3 regions of the Streptosporangium sp. G11 genome follow, and region 3 is predicted to be linked to each of the others. Evidence: riboswitches for the same ligand, from Rfam matches in the RefSeq annotation. Region 3 holds a riboswitch; each other region holds the start of a gene.
The links. A riboswitch is a leader RNA that binds a small molecule or an ion and turns the genes downstream of it on or off. The one in region 3 is predicted to bind cobalamin.

Region 1 (6,170 bases), on a different contig from region 3:
GATTCCGTCCTGGCGACCAGCCCGAGGGCGATGTACTGGATGTCGGCGTCGAAGTCACCGCCCTTCACGCGTACCTCGCCGCGCAGCGACTCGCCGGGCCGCGCCCGCGGGGTGGCCAGGACGGTGTCCACCGAAGGGGCTCCGACCCCGAAGGCTCCCAGCATCCGTTTGAAGATCACGGTTTCCTCTCCTCGTTCACGTGCGTGTTGTGGCCGCACGTCAAACGATCACTGTGGGGGCGCGGTTCCCCCCGGAGCGGACCGGTGGGTAAAAACTGTTCCTCACCCGGTTCTTCGAGCGGGTCCCCCGAATCCGCGGCCGCCGATCCGTACATGAGAGATCATGAGCCGGGTGCGGATCGGAATCTTCCTGGTCGCGGCCGGTTTCCCCGGCAGGCCGCAGGGACGGGTGCTGCGTGACTGCGTGGAGGCGATCGCGGTCGCGGAGGAGGCGGGGTTCGACGACGCGTGGATCGCCGAGCACCACTTCATGTCGTACGGGGTCTGCCCGTCGGCGGCCACGCTGGCGGCCGTGGCGCTCGGACGTACGCGGACGATCGGGGTCGGGACGGCCGTGAGCGTGCTGTCCACCCAGCACCCGGTGGCGCTGGCCGAGCAGGCGGCGATGTTGCACCACCTGTCCGGCGGGCGTTTCACGCTGGGGGTCGGCAGGGGCGGGCCCTGGGTGGACCTGGAGGTGTTCGGCACCGGCCTGGAGAGGTTCGAGCGCGGCTTCGCCGAGTCTCTCGACCTGCTGTGCCGGGCCCTGGAACAGCGCACGGTGTCGGCCGAGGGGGAGTTCTTCCGTTTCCGCGAGGTCGCGATGGTACCGGCGGCGTCGATGCGGCCCGTCGTGGCGTGCACCTCGCCGGAAACGACGCGGCTGGCGGCCGCGCGGGGGCTGCCGATGCTGCTCGGCATGCACGTGGACGACGCGGGCAAGGCCGCGATGCTCGCCGGTTACGACGCGGCGCGCCCACCCGCGCCGGGAGCCGCTCCGCCGGGCGCGGCCCGCCACGTGGCCGCCGTCGTCGGATACGTGGCCGACTCGACGAGGGCGGCCGTGCGGGAGCTGAAAGCCGCCATGCCCCGCTGGCTGGAGCCCGGCCTGGACGGGTACGTGCCGGTGGACGGCCGGCGGCGGCCGGTACGGGACGTGGGGGAGTACGTCGACTTCCTGACCGGCGTCCATCCGGTGGGTGACGCCGACCACTGCGTGGAGACGATCAGGCGCACCCGCGAGGCGACCGGGCTCGAACACCTGATCCTCATGGTCGAGGGTGCGGGCGAGCACGCCCGCACCCTGGAGAACATCCGCCGGCTGGGCGCCGAGGTGCTGCCGAGACTCGGCGGCTGACGACTCCGGTGCCGGAACACCGCCCGCGGAGAGACTCGGCCTCCTCCGCGTCACCGCCGTGAGTCCCCGCGCCGTGACCCGCCGGACCGGGGTCGGCGGGCCCGGCATCTCAACGGAACGCGGCGAACCTCACCAGCGGTCGTGGTGGACGGCGTCTCGCAGAGGGCGCCGGTGGCGCCAGCCGTGCCGTTCGAGGTCGGGTGTGGTCTCGAGGTGGGTCACCGGTCCGAGGCACAACCAGGCGAGAGGGCGGACTCCGGCCGGGATGGCGAGGAGGTCGCCGAGGAAGGGCTCGCGGTAGAACGACACCCAGCCGACGCCGAGGTTCTCGGCGGTGGCGGCCAGCCAGAGGTTCTGGATGGCCAGGCACACCGAGTACAGGCCCGCGTCGGCGATGGCGTGACGGCCGAGGACGGCGGGGCCGCCCCGGTCCGGGTCGTAGGTGACCACGATCGATAGCGTCGACTCCAGCACTCCGTCGATCTTGATTCGGGCGAATCGCCGCGCGGCGGAGGCGTCGAGGGTCGCGGCGAAGACCTCCCGCTCGTGATGGACGTGGTCGTGGAACGCCTCGCGGATGGCGGTGTCGCGCACGAGGACGAAGTCCCACGGCTGGGAGAGCCCCACGCTGGGGGCGGCGTGGGCCGCCGACAGGATCCGGTGCAGGACCTCGTCGGGGACGGGCTCGCCGGTGAACTGCGCGCGTACGTCGCGGCGGCGGTGGATGACGTCGTAAATCCGGTGGTCCATGGGCAGGCTCCCGCTGTGTACATGCCCCGTGCCGGGGCCGTGGACGCGAGGCCGGTCTTCGGACTTCCGGATCGACGCTTGACCACCCGCCTTCCCAGTCCTTTCGGACCAGTGGCCGCGCGTACGCGCATGGGTGGTGGCTTCCCGGTCACCGCGGCGGGCCCGTGCCGGAATCACACCGGCTTCCCGATTCTCCCCGCCGGGGCGGGGCACCTCACAACAGTTCGCCGTTCCGTACGGTAACGGATTTCCGCGCTCGCCATGGCATCGGGGAGTGGGGGAGACCCGCGTCCGGCCCCCCTTGCCCCGCACCGCGGTGCGGGGCAAGGGGGCCTGCTGTCCTCGCCCGTTACCCTGCCATCTCCTTGGCGGCCGGTTCCGCCCGCCGGGTCCGCTGGGCCCAGCGCACGGCCGGTCCGGTGGCGAGGCCGGACAGCAGGAACAGGCCGCCGAGCGCCAGCCAGCCCGGGGTGCCCCAGGTGAGGATCAGCGTCGTGAGCAGTAGTGGGCCGAGCATCCTGGCGACCGCCGCTCCGGATCCGAAGAATCCCTGGTACTGGCCCTGCTTGTCGGCCGGGGCGAGGTCGAACCCGATCTCCCAGGCGCCGGAGGCGTGCGCCATCTCGCCGAACACCTGCAGGCAGGCCGCGAGGAGCAGGATGAGCGCGGCCGCCCACGCCGAGGACCAGGTCGACGACAGGGCGAACACCGCGCACGCGGCGAGCAGCACCACACCCGCCCGCCGCACGGTCCGGGAGGCGGTCTCCAGGTCCGTGACCCGCCGGGCCACCCGTACCTGGAAGAGCACGACGCCCAGGGTGTTGAGGATCAGCAGGGCGGAGACCGTCCAGCTCGGGGCCTCGGTCCGCTGGACGATCCACAGGGGGATGACCAGGCTGAGCAGCGGCATGTTCAGCAGCGTGATCATGTTGAGGAAGGAGAGCAGCGCGTACGGCCTGTCCCTGAGCACCGCCAGGGCCGGTTCGCCCGCGGGCGCGGGCGCCGTGGGCGGCACCGGGGGAAGGCGGAGCAGGATCAGGGCGGAGAGCAGGAAACTCAGCGCGTCCATCGCGAGGACCGTCAGGTAGGCCGCACGGGTGTCGAGGTGCAGCGCCGCCCCGCCGAGCGCGGCGCCGACCGCCAGCCCGGCGTTGACCGTCGCCTGCAGGTGGGCCCGGATCCGGGTCCGCTGCGCCCTGTCCACCAGCCCGGCGAGCAGCGCCTGCCTGGCGGCGGCGAGACCGCACTGCGAGGTCGCGTACAGGCAGGCGATCACGACGAACGCGGGGAAGGAACGGACGAACAGGAACGAGCCGACCGAGGCGGCCGTGGCGACGGCCAGCAGGACCGCCGTGCCGCGAGCTCCCCGGCGGTCGGCGAGGTGGCCGAGCGGGACCCCCGCCACGAAGCCGACGGCCCAGCCGAGTGTCAGCGCGAAGCCGACCTGGGTCGGCGAGAGTCCCACGATCCGGGTGAAGTAGAGCGCCGAGCACACGTAGTACGCGCCGTCCCCGATGGAGTTGGCCAGCTGCGCGAGGGCCAGGACCCTGGGCGGCCCGGAGGGAGGTGTGATCCGGCTGAACATGGGGCTCCTTCTCTGGCCGGGCGCTCGCGACGTGCCCGGGTGATGTTCCGGCCGGTGAGAGCCTGACACGATCTTTACGGGGGTAACTTTATTGAGCTGATTGACCCCATATAAGATCCAATATGGGGCCAAATCGCTGGGCCAATGTGGGGAGGGCCGGATGGACTTCCATGTGAGCCTCACCGGGCGCGGCGACCTGTCCGCCCGCATCTACCGGCAGCTCCTGGACGCCGTCCTCGACGGCCGCCTGCGCCCGGGAGAGCGCCTGCCCCCGACCCGCGAGCTGGCGCGGCGGCTCGACGTGTCGCGCAACACCGTGGCCCTCGCCTACGAGCGGCTGGCCGCCGAGGGCGTTCTCGTCGGCCAGGCCGGGGCGGGTACCTTCGTGTGCGCCGAGCCCCTCGCCCGTGCCCGCCCCAGGAACGCGCCCGCGGGCGGCGTGCGGCCCCGCCGCCTCTGGCGCTCCCCGGCTCCCCCGTGGACCGAACCGGAGGGGGAGCCGGTCTACGACTTCAGGGTGGGCGTTCCCGACGTGCGGCTGTTCCCGTTCGAAACGTGGCGCAGGCTCGTCGCCCGCGAGCTGCGCCCGGCGTCGGCGCGCTCCGCGGGCTACGGAGATTTCTCCGGGCACGCGGGACTGCGGGAGGCCGTCGCCCGCCACGTCGGCGTCTCCCGCTCGGTGCGGGCGAGCGCCGATGACGTGCTCGTCACGCACGGAGCCCAGCAGGCGCTCGACCTGATCGGCCGCGTCATGATCGACCCCGGCTGCCAGGTGGCCGTCGAGGAGCCGGGCTACCCTCCGGCCAGGCTGCTGTTCGAGTCTCTGGGGGCGCGGGTCGTCGGCGTCCCCGTCGACGGGGAGGGCCTGGACGTGGCCGCCCTTCCCGACTCCGCCCGCCTCGTCTACGTCACGCCGTCACACCAGTTCCCGCTGGGCATGCCGATGTCGCTCGGCCGCCGCGCCGCGCTGCTCGAATGGGCCGGGCGGCGTGGCGCCGTGGTGATCGAGGATGACTACGACAGCGAGTTCCGCTTCGAGGATCGCCCGCTCGAACCGCTCCAGAGCCTCGACCGCAGCGGTCACGTCATCTATGTCGGCTCCTTCTCCAAGACGATGCTGCCGATGCTGCGAGTGGGCTTCCTGGTCGCCCCCGCCTCGCTCCAGCCCGCCCTCCGCGCCGCCAAGCGGCTCACCGACTGGGGCGGCGAGTTCTCCACCCAGGCGGCCCTGGCCGGTTTCATCGACGAGGGCCTGCTCGGGCGGCACGTCCGCAAGGCGACGCGCGAGTACGCGGCCCGCCACGAGCGGATCCTCACCATCCTCCGGCGCGACTTCCGCGACTGGCTGGAACCGGTCCCCTCCGCCGCCGGCCTGCACCTCTGCGCCTACCTGACCCCGGACGCCGGGGTCGACACGGCCCAGGTGACGGCGTACGCGCGGGAGGCGGGCATCGCGGTGCAGGACCTCGCCTCCTACTACGGCGAGGCCCCGGCGCGGCCGGGGCTGGTGCTCGGGTACGGCGCGATCCCCCCGGAGAGGATCGAGGCGGGCCTGAGGCTGCTCGCGAAGGGCTTTCGCGCGAGCCGGCGGCCACCACGGAACGCCGCGGCAGTGAGGGAGCCCGCGAACGGCGACCCGGGCGAACACTCCCCACGCGGGCCTCGCGCGGGCCTCGCGTGAGCGCTCGTCCCGGGGAACATGGAGCGTGACCGTCGTCACACCAGGGCGGGTGCGGTGCCGGGCGCCGAGCCGCGCAGGCGGGCGGCGTCCTGGCTGGGAGGTGCGCCGAACTGGCGGCGGTACTCGCGGCTGAACTGTGACGGGCTGTCGTAGCCGACGCTGTGGCTGACGCCGGTGACGTCGTTGGGACGGGTGGCGAGCAGGAGCCGGGCCTCCTGCAGCCGGATCTGCTTCTGGAACTGGATGGGGCTCATCGCGGTGACCGCCTGGAAGTTGCGGTAGAAGGCGGACACGCTCATGCCGGACAGCTGCGCCACGTCCTCGACGCGGAAGGACCGCGCGTAGTGGTCGCGGATCCACTGGACCGCCCGGGCGATGTGGGTGAGGCTGCTGTCGGCGAGGCCGAGCTGGCGTACGACGGCGCCCTGCTCGCCGGTGATGAGCCGCCACAGGATCTCCCGCTTGATCAGCGGTGCGAGCACCGCCATGTCGCGTGGCCGGTCGAGCAGGCGCAGCAGCCTGACCACCGCGTCGACGAGCGCGTCGGGCGCGTCGCTGACCGCCATGCCGGACGGCGTGCCGCCGCCGACGGGTGGGAGGTCTCCGGGGGCCGCCTGCAGCAACAGCTCGGCGACGGTGGCCGGGTGCAGGATCAGGCCGAAGCCCATCGCCGGCCGCTCGGGGGCGGCCTCGGTGAAGTGGCCGGTGATCGGCATGTCGACCGAGGCGAGGAGATACTGCCCGGCGCGGTACTCGTACACGCGGTCGCCCAGCGCGATCCGTTTCGCGCCCTGCGCG
Region 2 (6,170 bases), on a different contig from region 3:
GTTCGGGGTCGCCGGGTCCCAGGCCCACGCCCCACAGTCGTCCGGTCACGCGTGCGGTCACGTCGTCGCTCACTCTTCCTCGCTCGCCATCGCGTTGACCGCGGCGGCGGTCATCGCGCTTCCGCCCCGGCGTCCGTTCACGACCAGGTACTCCAGGTTCGCCGGGTGTTCGGCGAGGGCCTCCTTGGACTCGGCGGCGCCGATGAAGCCGACCGGGACGCCGATCACGGCGGCCGGGCGGCCCGCGCCCTCCTCGACCATCTCCAGCAGCCGGAACAGCGCGGTCGGCGCGTTGCCGATCGCGACCACCGAGCCCTGGAGCCTGTCGCGCCACAGCTCCAGCGCGGCGGCGCTGCGGGTGGTGCCCAGCTCCGCGGCGAGTTCCGGCACCCGGGGGTCACCGAGGGTGCAGACCACCTCGTTACCCGCGGGCAGGCGGCGCCGGGTCACCCCGGAGGCGACCATCATGGCGTCGCAGAGCACCGGCGCGCCCGCGCGGAGCGCCTCGCGCGCCGAGGCCACGACACCGGGCGACCAGCGCAGATCGCCCACCAGGTCGACCATCCCGCAGGCGTGGATCATGCGGACCGCGACCCGGGCGACGTCGGCGGGCAGGCCGTCCAGGTCGGCTTCCGCGCGGATGGTGGCGAAGGAGCGGCGGTAGATCTCCGCGCCGTCGCGGACGTAGTCGATCACAGTTCCCCTCTGGCGGCCGCCACCGCGGCCGCGGTCTCCTCGATGCCGGAGCAGGTCAGGCCGGTGCCGTCCAGTTCCAGGCGGTAGCCGTCGCCGGTGGCGACCACGTCCGCGACCCGGCCTCTCGGGCGACCGCAGCGCCTGGCGCAGCCCGCCCAGTGCACGGGGAGCGTATCGGTGCCCGGCCCGATCGCGGACGGCGGGGCCACAGGCGGTCCCCCCTCGGACGGCTCGCTCCTGAACGACCTGTCCTTGGACGGCTCACCCCTGGACGACCTGACCTCGGGCGGCTCACCTTTGGACGGCTCGCTCTTGGACGACCTGTCCTCGGGCGGCTCGCCCCTGGGCGGTCTGCCACCGGACGGCGGGGCGGCGGACGGCTGGGCCATGCCGATGGCGGTGGCCGCGTCGGCCTGGACGTCGGCCAGGGACTTGGCGCAGCCTGGGCGGCCGGTGCAGGCCGTCACGCCGATCCACGGGGAGCCGGGGTCGACGATCAGCCCGGCGGCCTCCAGCCGGGCGGCGGTGCCCGCGACCTCGGCGCCGTCCAGGCCGGGCAGGACCACGCCCCGCCACGGCGTGAGCCGGATCTCCCCGCCCGAGGCGGCGTCCGCGAGCAGTCGTGCCGACGCGGAGGTCAGCCGCCCCAGCGGGACCGCCACCCCGAGCGCGACCCGCGCGTCTCCGCCCCCGGTGCCACCCCTGCCGCCGCCTCCGGGGTTTCCCTCGATCCCGGCTCCGACTCCGGTCACGTCCGCGCTCCCGACGACCCCGACCGGCCCGAGGGTCGCCGCTCGCGGTCTCACCGGTTCGAAGGGCGCCGTACCGGAGATCCCCAGGGCGGTTCGCACGCGGACGGCGATCAGGGAGGGGCCGTCGGGAAGTTCGGAGATCCGCCACGCGGTGACGTCCCGGGTGGACAGCTCGTCGAGGAACGCCTCGGCGGCGGCGAGCAGGGCGGTCACGGCTCCGCCCAGTGGGACGCGCAGCCCGCTGTCGGTCCCGGCGAGGATCAGCGCGGCCTCGTCCGGTCCCGTCGGCAGGATCCCGGCGTCCGCCCCCAGACCGGCCACGTCCCCCCGGCCGTCGTCGAGGGCGAACATGAACCGTCCGGGCAGGGCGGCGAGGGCGGGCCGGGCGCACAGCCGCCGGTCCAGCTCGCCGATCAGCGGGGTGACGTCGGCGATCCCGCCGCCCGCGTGGTTCGTACGGCCCGTGCCGCCCGTGCCGCCCGCGACGTCCAGCCCGGTCAGCCCGTCCAGCCCGGTCAGCGGGGAGGCGAGGATGTTGCGTACCCGCTCGTGCGTCGCCGAGGGCAGCAGGCCCGCCTCCGCCATCCGCGCGGCGAATCCGCTCCCCGTACCGCTGTCAGGACTCTCCGGGCCGAGGCCGCGTACCTGGACGTTCGCGCGGGAGGTCAGCTCGATGACGCCGCCGCCGTACGCGGAGGCGGCGTCGGCGAGCTCGCGCAGCTGGAAGGGGGTCAGACGGCCTCCGGGCACGCGGACGCGGGCCAGGCCGCCGTCCGCGGCGGCATGGACCTGAAGCGCCCCGGGGCACGCGTCGAGTCGCGATCGTCCGGAAAAGTCGGCAATGAACACTCAGAGGATGTTAACGCCAGTTTCTTGCAACGAACCGGACTGCCGTAGTGTCATCGGTGGCGACGGCAAAGGGAGGAAGCCGGTGTGATTCCGGCGCGGTCCCGCCACTGTAACCGGGGAGCGAACCCCACCCGGGCCACTGTCCGACGACGGACGGGAAGGCCGGGGTGAGCACCGATCCGGGAGCCAGGAGACTCCAGCCGTCGCGGCCGACGACGACCCGGGGCGAGGACCCCGAGGGAGGAAGCTCCGTGCGCTTTTCGCCGTTCCCCCGCCATGCCGTGGCATCGCCGTTTTCCCGCTACGCCGTGGCATCGCCGTTCCCCCGCCACGCCGTGGCACCCCTGGGCCGTACCGCCCTGCCTCTCCTGGAGTGTGGCGTGTGATCCTCCTGCTCTCGACCTCCGACACCGACCTGCTGAGCGCTCGCGCGAGCGGCGCCGACTACCGGCTCGGCAACCCCGCCAGGCTCGCCGCCGCCGACCTCCCGCCACTGCTGGAGGGCGCCGACCTGGTCGTGGTCCGCCTGCTCGGCGGGCGCCGCGCCTGGGAGGAGGGCCTGGACGCCCTGCTCGCCGGGCCCAGGCCCGTCGTCGTCCTCGGCGGCGAGCAGGCGCCGGACGCCGAGCTGATGGAGCTGTCCACCGTGCCGGGCGGGGTCTGCGCCGAGGCGCACGCCTACCTCGCCCACGGCGGCCCGGCCAACCTGACCGAGCTGCACCACTTCCTGTCCGACACGCTGCTGCTCACCGGCCACGGGTTCGCCGCGCCCGAGCCCACCCCCACGTGGGGGACGCTGGAGCGCGAGGCGCGCGACCAGGACGGGCCCGTCGTCGGGGTGCTCTACTACCGGGCCCACCACGTGGCGGGGAACACCGCCTTCGTCGAGGCGCTCTGCTCGGCGATCGAGGACGCGGGCGCGCGGGCACTGCCGGTGTACTGCGCCTCCCTGCGCACCGCCGAGCCCGGCCTGGTGGAGGTCCTGCGCACGGTGGACGCCCTGGTGGTGACCGTACTCGCCGCGGGAGGCACCCGCCCGGCGACCGCGTCGGCGGGCGGGGACGACGAGGCCTGGGACGTCGGCGCGCTCGCCGAGCTGGACGTGCCGATCCTGCAGGGCCTGTGCCTGACGAGCAGCCGGGCCTCCTGGGAGGACAACGACGACGGCCTGTCCCCGCTGGACGCCGCCACCCAGGTCGCGATCCCCGAGTTCGACGGGCGGATCATCACGGTGCCGTTCTCCTTCAAGGAGATCGACGAGGACGGGCTGACCGTCTACGTGGCCGACCCCGAGCGGGCCTCGCGCGTGGCGGGCATCGCCGTGCGCCACGCCGCGCTGCGGCACATCCCGCCCGCCGAGCGGCGGCTGGTGCTGATGCTGTCGGCCTACCCCACCAAGCACGCCCGCATCGGCAACGCCGTCGGCCTGGACACCCCGGCCAGCCTGGTGCGGCTGCTGGCCGCGCTCCGCGAGCGCGGCTACGACATCGGCGCCGAGGGCGAGCTGCCCGGGGTGACCGGGCAGGACGGCGACGCGCTCATCCACGCGCTGATCGCCGCGGGCGGGCAGGACCAGGACTGGCTCACCGAGGAGCAGCTCGCCGGAAACCCGGTGCGCATCGCGGCGGGCCGGTACGCCGAGTGGTACGCCACCCTCCCGGCGGACCTGCGCACGCGGATGGAGGAGCACTGGGGCCCGGCGCCCGGCGAGCTGTTCGTGGACAGGTCGCGCGACCCGGAGGGCGAGATCGTGCTGGCCGCGCTGCGCTCCGGCAACGTGGTGGTCATGGTGCAGCCGCCGCGCGGCTTCGGCGAGAACCCCATCGCGATCTACCACGACCCCGACCTGCCGCCCAGCCACCACTACCTGGCCGCCTACCGCTGGCTGGCCGACGGCTTCGGCGCGCACGCCGTGGTCCACGTGGGCAAGCACGGCAACCTGGAGTGGCTGCCCGGCAAGTCCGCGGGCCTGTCGGCCTCCTGCGGCCCGGACGCCGCGCTCGGCGACCTGCCGCTCATCTACCCGTTCCTCGTCAACGACCCCGGCGAGGGCACCCAGGCCAAGCGCCGTGCCCACGCCACCCTGGTCGACCACCTCGTCCCGCCGATGGCCCGCGCCGACAGCTACGGGGACATGGCCAGGCTGGAGCAGCTCCTCGACGAGCACGCCTCCATCGCGGCGATGGACCCGGCCAAGCTGCCCGCGATCCGCGCCCAGATCTGGACGCTCATCCAGGCCGCCAGGCTCGACCACGACCTCGGCGTCGCCGACCGCCCCCACGACGCCGAGTTCGACGACTTCCTGCTGCACATCGACGGCTGGCTGTGCGAGGTCAAGGACGTCCAGATCCGCGACGGCCTGCACGTGCTGGGAGTCGCTCCCGAGGGGCAGCCGCGCGTCGACCTGGTGCTGGCCATGCTCCGCGCCCGGCAGATGTGGGCGGGCAGCGAGGCGCTCGTCGGGCTGCGCGAGGCCCTGGGCCTGGCCGAGGACGGCAGCGCGGGACGGATCGGCGTCGACGAGGCCGAGACCCTGGCCCGTGCCCTGGTCGAGGCCATGGAGCACCGCGGCTGGGACCCGTCGGCGGCCGGGGAGGTGACCGCCGAGGTCCTGGGCCGGGCGGAGCCCCGGGCCGGGGACACCGGACCGGACGCCCCGGCCGGTGCGCGCGGCGCCGTCGGCGCTGACCTGGAGACGGTGGAGCGCATCCTGCGGTTCGCCGCCGTCGAGGTCGTGCCCAGGCTGGCGCGCACCACCGACGAGATCGACGCGATCCTGCACGCCCTCGACGGCGGCTACGTCCCGGCGGGGCCGAGCGGGTCTCCGCTGCGCGGGCTGATCAACGTGCTCCCCACCGGACGCAACTTCTACTCGGTCGATCCCAAGGCCGTGCCGAGCAGGCTGGCGTGGGAGACCGGCCAGGCGATGGCCGACTCCCTGCTGGAGCGCTACCGCGCCGACACCGGTGACTGGCCGCGTTCGGTCGGGCTGTCGGTCTGGGGGACCAGCGCCATGCGCACCGCCGGGGACGACGTCGCCGAGGTGCTGGCGCTGCTCGGCGTGCGGCCGGTCTGGGACGAGGCCTCGCGCCGCGTCACCGGCCTGGAGCCCATCCCCGCCGCCGAGCTGGGCCGCCCGCGCGTGGACGTCACCATCAGGATCAGCGGTTTCTTCCGCGACGCCTTCCCGCACGTCGTGGCCATGCTGGACGACGCCGTACGGCTGGCGGCCGGGCTGGAGGAGCCCGAGGAGCTCAACTACGTGCGGGCGCACGTGCTGGCCGACCAGGCCGAGCACGGCGACGAGCGCAGGGCCACCATGCGGATCTTCGGCTCCCGGCCGGGAGCTTACGGGGCCGGGCTGCTGCCGCTGATCGACAGCCGCAACTGGCGCGACGACGCCGACCTGGCCGAGGTGTACGCGGTCTGGGGCGGCTTCGCCTACGGCCGGGGCGTCGACGGGGTTCCCGCCAGGCAGGACATGGAGACGGCCTACCGCAGGATCGCCGTGGCGGCCAAGAACGTCGACACCCGCGAGCACGACATCGCCGACTCCGACGACTACTTCCAGTACCACGGCGGCATGATCGCCACCGTGCGGGCGCTCACCGGGAAGGCCCCGGCCGCCTACATCGGCGACAGCACCAGGCCGGACGCGGTCCGCACCCGGACGCTCTCCGAGGAGACGTCCAGGATCTTCCGCGCCAGGGTGGTCAACCCCCGCTGGCTGGCCGCCATGCGCAGGCACGGCTACAAGGGCGCCTTCGAGCTGGCCGCCACCGTCGACTACCTGTTCGGCTACGACGCCACCACCGGCGTCGTCGCCGACTGGATGTACGACAAGCTGGCCGCGACCTACGTGCTGGACCCGGA
Region 3 (6,170 bases):
CCGCCGCGCGGTGGGACTCCTCGACGGTTCCCGAGGTGGCCCGCCCGTCGGTGACCAGGACCACCAGCGGGCGCCTGGACGGGTCGCGCAGGCGCTCGACCCGCAGCACCTCGGCGGCCCGCAGCAGACCGGCGGCCAGCGGGGTCCTGCCCCCGGTGGGAAGCTCGCGCAGCCGGGCCGCGCCGGCCTCGACGGAGGAGGTGGGCGGCAGGACCAGGTCGGCGCGGGCGCCGCGGAAGGTGACGAGCCCGACCTTGTCGCGGCGCTGGTAGGCGTCGAGGAGCAGCCCCAGCACCGCGGTCTTGACCGCGCGCATGCGCTGCCTGGCGGCCATGGAACCGCTGGCGTCCACGACGAACAGCACCAGGTTGCCCTCGCGGCCCTCGCGGACCGCCTCCCTGAGGTCGCCGCGCCGCAGCAGCAGTCCCGGCCCGCTCCTGCCCCGCGCGACCTGGTACGGGGCGGCGGCGCCGACGGTGGCCTGCAGGTGCAGGGAGCCGGTGCGGCCCTCGGGGACCCGGGCCCCCGTGGTGCGACCCAGGGGCGTCCTGGCGCGCGACCGGCGCCCGGGGGCTCCGGCGCCGATGCCCGGGACGGTGAACAGCCTGGTCCTGCCCCCGGGCTCGGCGTCGAAGGTCTGCTCGCGGGCCGGCGCTCCCCCGGTCGTCTCCGGCGGTTCACGGGGATCCGCGGTGGAGGCGGGGGTCTCCCGCGTCCCGGGGCCGGGGGCGTCGGGGACGTCCGGGACCGCGGGCGGGGCGGCGTTACGAGCGTCGTGCCCGTCGGTGCCCGGATCGTCCGAGGTGGTGTCCCCGGTCTCGGGTCCGCCGTCGGGCGCGGGTCCTTCCGGGCCTTCGTCGGGATCGCCGCCCCCGGGGCCGCCGGAGTCGTCCGGCCCCTCGGGGTCGTCGGGGATCTGGTCCAGGAGGTCCTGGAGCTTGGACTCGTCCAGGCCTGGCGCGTCGAAGGGGTCGCGGCGGCGGCGGTGCGGGAGCGCGAGCCTGGCCGCCTCCCGCACGTCGTCGGCGGTGACGGAGGTGCGGCCCTGCCAGGCGGCGTGCGCGATCGCCGCGCCGGCGGTGACCAGGTCGGCCCGGAGCCCGTCCACCTCGAACCCCGCGCAGACGGTGGCGATCCTGAGCAGTGCCGCGTCCGGCAGGACGACCTGGGCGACCCTGGCACGCGCCTCGGCGATGCGCGCGGCCAGCGCCCGCTCCTCGTCCGACCAGGCGGCGGCGAAGGCGTCGGGGTCGGCCTCGAAGGCCAGGCGGCGCCGGACCACGTCCACCCGCTGGGACGGTTCCCGCGAGGCCCGGACCTCAACGGTCAGCCCGAAGCGGTCGAGCAGTTGCGGGCGCAGCTCCCCCTCCTCGGGATTCATCGTCCCGACCAGCAGGAACCGGGCGGCGTGCTGTACCGACACCCCCTCGCGCTCGACGTAGCAGGTGCCGAGGGCGGCGGCGTCGAGCAGCAGGTCCACCAGGTGGTCGTGGAGGAGGTTGACCTCGTCGACGTACAGGACACCCCGGTGGGCGCCCGCCAGGAGGCCGGGTTCGAAGGATTTCACGCCCTCGGTGAGGGCGCGCTCGATGTCGAGGGAGCCGACAAGGCGGTCCTCGGAGGCGCCGACGGGCAGCTCGACCAGGCGGGCGGGCCGCACGGCGCCGCCCCGGTCGCCACCGGGCCGGGTCACGCCGGAGTGTGTCGCGTCCGGCCGGGCCGGGTCGGCCCCGGTCACCTCGGACCGGGCCGCGCCGGGCCGAACGGCGGCGGACCGGGCCGCACCGGGCCGAACGACGGCGGTGGGCCCGGTCGCCGCCTCCGTACGGGCCTCGTGCGGCCCGTCGGGACAGCCGGGATCGGGGGCGGCGGGGTCGCAGGAGAAGCGGCAGCCGGTCACCACCTCGACGGGCGGCAGGAGCGCCGCCAGCGCCCGCACGATCGTGGACTTGGCGGTGCCCTTCTCCCCCCTGACCAGTACTCCCCCGACACGGGGGGAGACCGCGTTGAGGATCAGCGCGAGTTTCAGGTCCTCCATCCCCACGATCGCGGTGAAGGGATAACGGGAGTCGCGCACCTTCGGGATCTCCTTTTCCGTCGCCGGGTCGCCGGGTCGCCGGGTCTTCGGGTGTTCACGTCGTCGAGCGGTCGAGCCGTCAGGGGAAGTAGCCGAGCCGCCAGCGCCCGCCGCGGCCGGTGAGCGTCACGCGGGCCAGTGGCGCGACGTCGACCCGCCAGAAGGACTGGGCGGGGGCGCCGAGGGCGTGGACGACCGCGGCCCGGATGATCGCCGGGTGGGTGACCGCGACGGCCCTGCCGGGGGCGCGGACGGCGAGCCAGCCGGACACCCTGGCGAGGAGCGCGGTGACCGGTTCCCCGCCGTGGGGCGCCGCGCCGGGGTCGCCGAGCCAGGAGGCGAGCGCCTCGGGTTCGGCGGCCTCGACCTCGCCGAGCGTCATGCCGCTCCAGCGGCCGTAATCACAGTCGGCCAGCAACGGGTCGTGCTCGGCCCGCAGACCGAGCGCCGCCGCCGTCTGGACGCAGCGCAGCTCGGCGGGGCAGGCCGCGGGACCGGCGCCGAAGTCCCCTGCCATCTTCTCGGCCCGGCGCAGGCCGCGTTCGTCGAGCGACTCGTCGCCCGGGAACGCGGCCCGTACCGTCGCCGAGGTGGAGGCGTGGCAGACCAGGAGCAGGCGGGTGACCCCCGAGGGGGTCGTCACACCGGGCCGCGCCTGCGAGCGGCGAAGGCGAACAGCGCGCCGACGCCGGCCCAGAAGACCACCTGGGTTCCTATGGAGGCGACCCGGAAGTCCCACAGGAGGTCGGCGGGGAAGCCCTGGGGCACCTCCGAGATCTCCGGCAGGAGGATCCAGGCCGCGACGACGGGGATCAGCACCGCGGCGCCCGCCGACAGCCAGCGCACCCACGGTTCGCTCCGCGAGGCGTAGCGGTAGGCGGCGATGCCCGCGGCGACGGCGAGGATTCCGATGACCACGGCGACCAGGTAGAGCACGGTGCGCTGGTTGATGGTCTCCGGGTCACCGACGGCCGGTGGATTGGCGGGATATTTCACGAAGGGGATGAGGACGACGGAGGTGAACGCGGCGGCGGCGAGGCTCACCGCGAGCACCGGTTCCGAGCGGGGTCCCGCCCGGCCGCGTACGGCCGCGTAGACGAGGGAGAACAGGCCCCCGACCGCGAGGCCGTACAGGCCGAGGGCGAGGAAGAGCCCGAAGCGCTGCCCGTCCCTGCTGACCAGGGCCTCCTCCCCGTCGTGGGAGTGGGCCGCGGCCTCGGTGTCGTCGTGCGATTCGGCCGGGGCGGCGGCCGCGGCGGCCGCCTCCTCCAGCGCGATGGCCTGGTCGATGCGCGGTTCGCCGACGGTGTAGGCGAAGACTGCCGCGAGCAGCCCTGCGAGCAGTCCGACGACGAGGCCCCGGACGATGAGTTTGGTGATCACCTGTGGCTCAGTGGCACGGCACGCCGAGCAGGTGACGCCCGTCGTGCATGAGTTCGTGCAGGTAGTTTCCCGCCTGTGAGATCGCGCCCTGGTCGAAGGTGACCAGGTAGGCGAGGAGCAGCAGCACCGGTACGGCGAGCAGCCAGCGGGTGAGCGAGGGCCATGGGATGGGCTGGGTGTGCGGTGCCGAGATCTGGCTCACGGCCACCTCCTCCGGGATTGACGCGTCCCTTTTCGTAGGTCGGTGGCGGCCGAGTCTGACCTGACTTCCGGCTCCGGGGAGCCGGTCACAGTGGCGCGACCGCACCGGAATCTCACCGGATTTCCCTCGCACCGCCACAAAACACCCGGAACGTATCCCGGTTCTCCGTCCCCCGTCAATCCGGATGTCCGCTTTGACGGGATCTGATGTAACGAAGCCCCCTGATGGGCCCTCGGGTACGCCGAGGGGGGAGGCGGCCCGGCCGGGCCGCCTCCCCCCTCGCGAGAGTCACTGCTCGCCGGTCAGCGCCGTCACCAGCTCCGCGGCGGTACGGCAGCGGTCGAACAGCTCGCCCACATGGGCCTTGGTGCCGCGCAGCGGCTCAAGGGTGGGGACGCGCTGCAACGACTCGCGGCCGGGGATGTCGAAGATGACCGAGTCCCAGGAGGCCGCGGCCACCGACTCGCTGTACTGGCTCAGGCATCGGCCGCGGAAGTAGGCCCGGGTGTCGTTGGGCGGCACCTCGATGGCCCTCTGGACCTCTTCCTCGGTGACCAGGCGCTGCATGCGGCCCCGGGCGACCAGCCGGTTGTAGAGCCCCCGGTCGGGACGGATGTCGGAGTACTGGAGATCGACGAGCTGCAGGCGCGGGTGCGACCAGGAAAGGCCGTCACGGGTGCGGTAGCCCTCCAGGAGCTCCAGCTTGGCCACCCAGTCGAGCTCCCCGGACAGCTGCATCGGGTCTTCCGCCAGGCGGGTGAGGACCGACTCCCAGCGCTCCAGGATGTCCTTGGTGGGCTCGTCCAGGCCGTTGGCGCTGCGCTCCTCGGCGTACTTGCGCGCGAGCTCCAGGTATTCCATCTGGAGCTGCACGGCCGTCAGCCTGCGGCCGTCGCGCATGGCGATCTCGTACTTGAGCGTGGGGTCGTGCGAGACCGCGCGCAGGGCCTGGACGGGGTTGTCCACGGCCAGGTCGCGGGTGAAGTAGTTGTCCTCGATCATGGCCAGGACCAGCGCGGTCGATCCCAGCTTCAGGTAGGTCGAGATCTCCGACATGTTGGCGTCGCCGATGATGACGTGCAGCCGGCGGTATTTCTCCGGGTCGGCGTGGGGCTCGTCCCGGGTGTTGATGATCGGCCGCTTGAGCGTCGTCTCCAGGCCCACCTCGACCTCGAAGAAGTCGGCCCGCTGGCTGATCTGGAAGCCCTCGCCCCGGGAGTCCTGGCCGATGCCGACCTTGCCCGCCCCGGTGACGACCTGCCGGGAGACGAAGAACGGCGTCAGGTGCCTGACGATGTCGGCGAACGAGGTGGCCCGGCGCATGAGGTAGTTCTCGTGGCAGCCGTAGGAGGCGCCCTTGTTGTCGGTGTTGTTCTTGTAGAGCTGGATCGGGGCGTTGGCCGGCATCGCCGAGGCGCGGACCGCCGCGTCGTGCATCACCCGCTCGCCCGCCTTGTCCCAGATCACCGCCGCCCGAGGATTGGTGCACTCGGGCGTGGAGTATTCGGGATGGGCGTGGTCCACGTACAGCCGGGCCCCGTTGGTGAGGATCACGTTCGCCAGGCCGAGGTCCTCGTCGGTCAGCTGGCTCTGGTCGGCCACCTCCCGCGCGAGGTCGAACCCCCGGGCGTCCCGCAGCGGGTTCTCCTCCTCGAAGTCCCATCGCGCGCGCCGGGCCCTGGCGGCCGAGGCCGCCAGATAGGCGTTCACGACCTGAGAGGAGGTCACCATCGCGTTGGCCCCCGGCTGTCCGGGCACGGAGATGCCGTATTCGGTCTCGATGCCCATCACCCGCCGTACCGTCATGCGCACCCTCTGTTCGTCAGGGACTGTTTCTCTCCGTGGTATCTATTCCCGACCCTAGACCCTTCACTATGCCCGGTGGTCGGACAGTTATGGCACCGAAGCCTTTTCGCCCGTTGCGAGGGGAATCGAGGAGAGCGCGGGGAGCTGTGACGTGGACGGCGATGCGGCCCTCCTCCGCCGCCTGGATTTGACGAACTCCTGAAGCGGGCGCTCGGCCACCCGGTACACCAGGTAGGAGAACACCATCGCGGCCAGCAGGGTGACCAGGGCGGTCAGCGGGGGCGGCAGCACGTCCCGCAGGGCGGGGACGATCAGGACCGCGGCCGGGGTGTGGAACAGGTAGAGCGGGTAGGTGAGCGCGCCCAGGACGACCAGGCCGCGCCAGCGCAGCCACCGCAGCCAGCCGAGCGCCACCATCGCCATGAGCACGTAGAAACCGATCACGGTGGCGACCACGGCCCAGCCGGGCACGGGCATCGCGGCGTAGCCGACGTTCTCGACGCGCCCGGCCACCCGGTCGAGCGCCGCGTTGACGGCCAGGCCACCGCTGATCCCGGCCAGGCACCACAGGACGAGCCTGGGGCCGAACCTCGTCATCAGGAAGAACGCCATGCCCCCGACGAAGTACGCCGCGTACTTGGGCATGACCACCAGGTCGACCCAGGCCTCCTCGCTCCCGGCGAAGAACCCGGCCGCCAGCAG

Region 1: another riboswitch for cobalamin. It lies ahead of bluB (5,6-dimethylbenzimidazole synthase); the one in region 3 lies ahead of ACSDR0_RS07700 (CbtB domain-containing protein).
Region 2: another riboswitch for cobalamin. It lies ahead of cobN (cobaltochelatase subunit CobN); the one in region 3 lies ahead of ACSDR0_RS07700 (CbtB domain-containing protein).

The regions. Positions count from the first base shown of each region.
Region 1 covers NZ_JBPJUQ010000082.1:7,543-13,712, reverse strand. The annotation lists gene ACSDR0_RS41630 (sporulation protein) at 1-179, opposite strand, end outside; gene ACSDR0_RS41625 (LLM class flavin-dependent oxidoreductase) at 343-1,356, shown strand; gene bluB (5,6-dimethylbenzimidazole synthase) at 1,486-2,106, opposite strand; cobalamin riboswitch at 2,139-2,338, opposite strand; gene ACSDR0_RS41615 (MFS transporter) at 2,456-3,691, opposite strand; gene ACSDR0_RS41610 (PLP-dependent aminotransferase family protein) at 3,852-5,372, shown strand; gene ACSDR0_RS41605 (AraC family transcriptional regulator) at 5,408-6,170, opposite strand, start outside.
Region 2 covers NZ_JBPJUQ010000045.1:18,117-24,286, reverse strand. The annotation lists gene ACSDR0_RS32295 (precorrin-2 C(20)-methyltransferase) at 1-49, opposite strand, end outside; gene ACSDR0_RS32290 (precorrin-8X methylmutase) at 70-696, opposite strand; gene ACSDR0_RS32285 (precorrin-3B synthase) at 693-2,297, opposite strand; cobalamin riboswitch at 2,344-2,516, shown strand; gene cobN (cobaltochelatase subunit CobN) at 2,680-6,170, shown strand, end outside.
Region 3 covers NZ_JBPJUQ010000005.1:179,204-185,373, forward strand. The annotation lists gene ACSDR0_RS07685 (VWA domain-containing protein) at 1-2,038, opposite strand, end outside; gene ACSDR0_RS07690 (histidine phosphatase family protein) at 2,157-2,720, opposite strand; gene ACSDR0_RS07695 (CbtA family protein) at 2,717-3,460, opposite strand; gene ACSDR0_RS07700 (CbtB domain-containing protein) at 3,468-3,662, opposite strand; adenosylcobalamin (AdoCbl) riboswitch at 3,680-3,813, opposite strand; gene dop (depupylase/deamidase Dop) at 3,951-5,468, opposite strand; gene ACSDR0_RS07710 (acyltransferase family protein) at 5,556-6,170, opposite strand, start outside.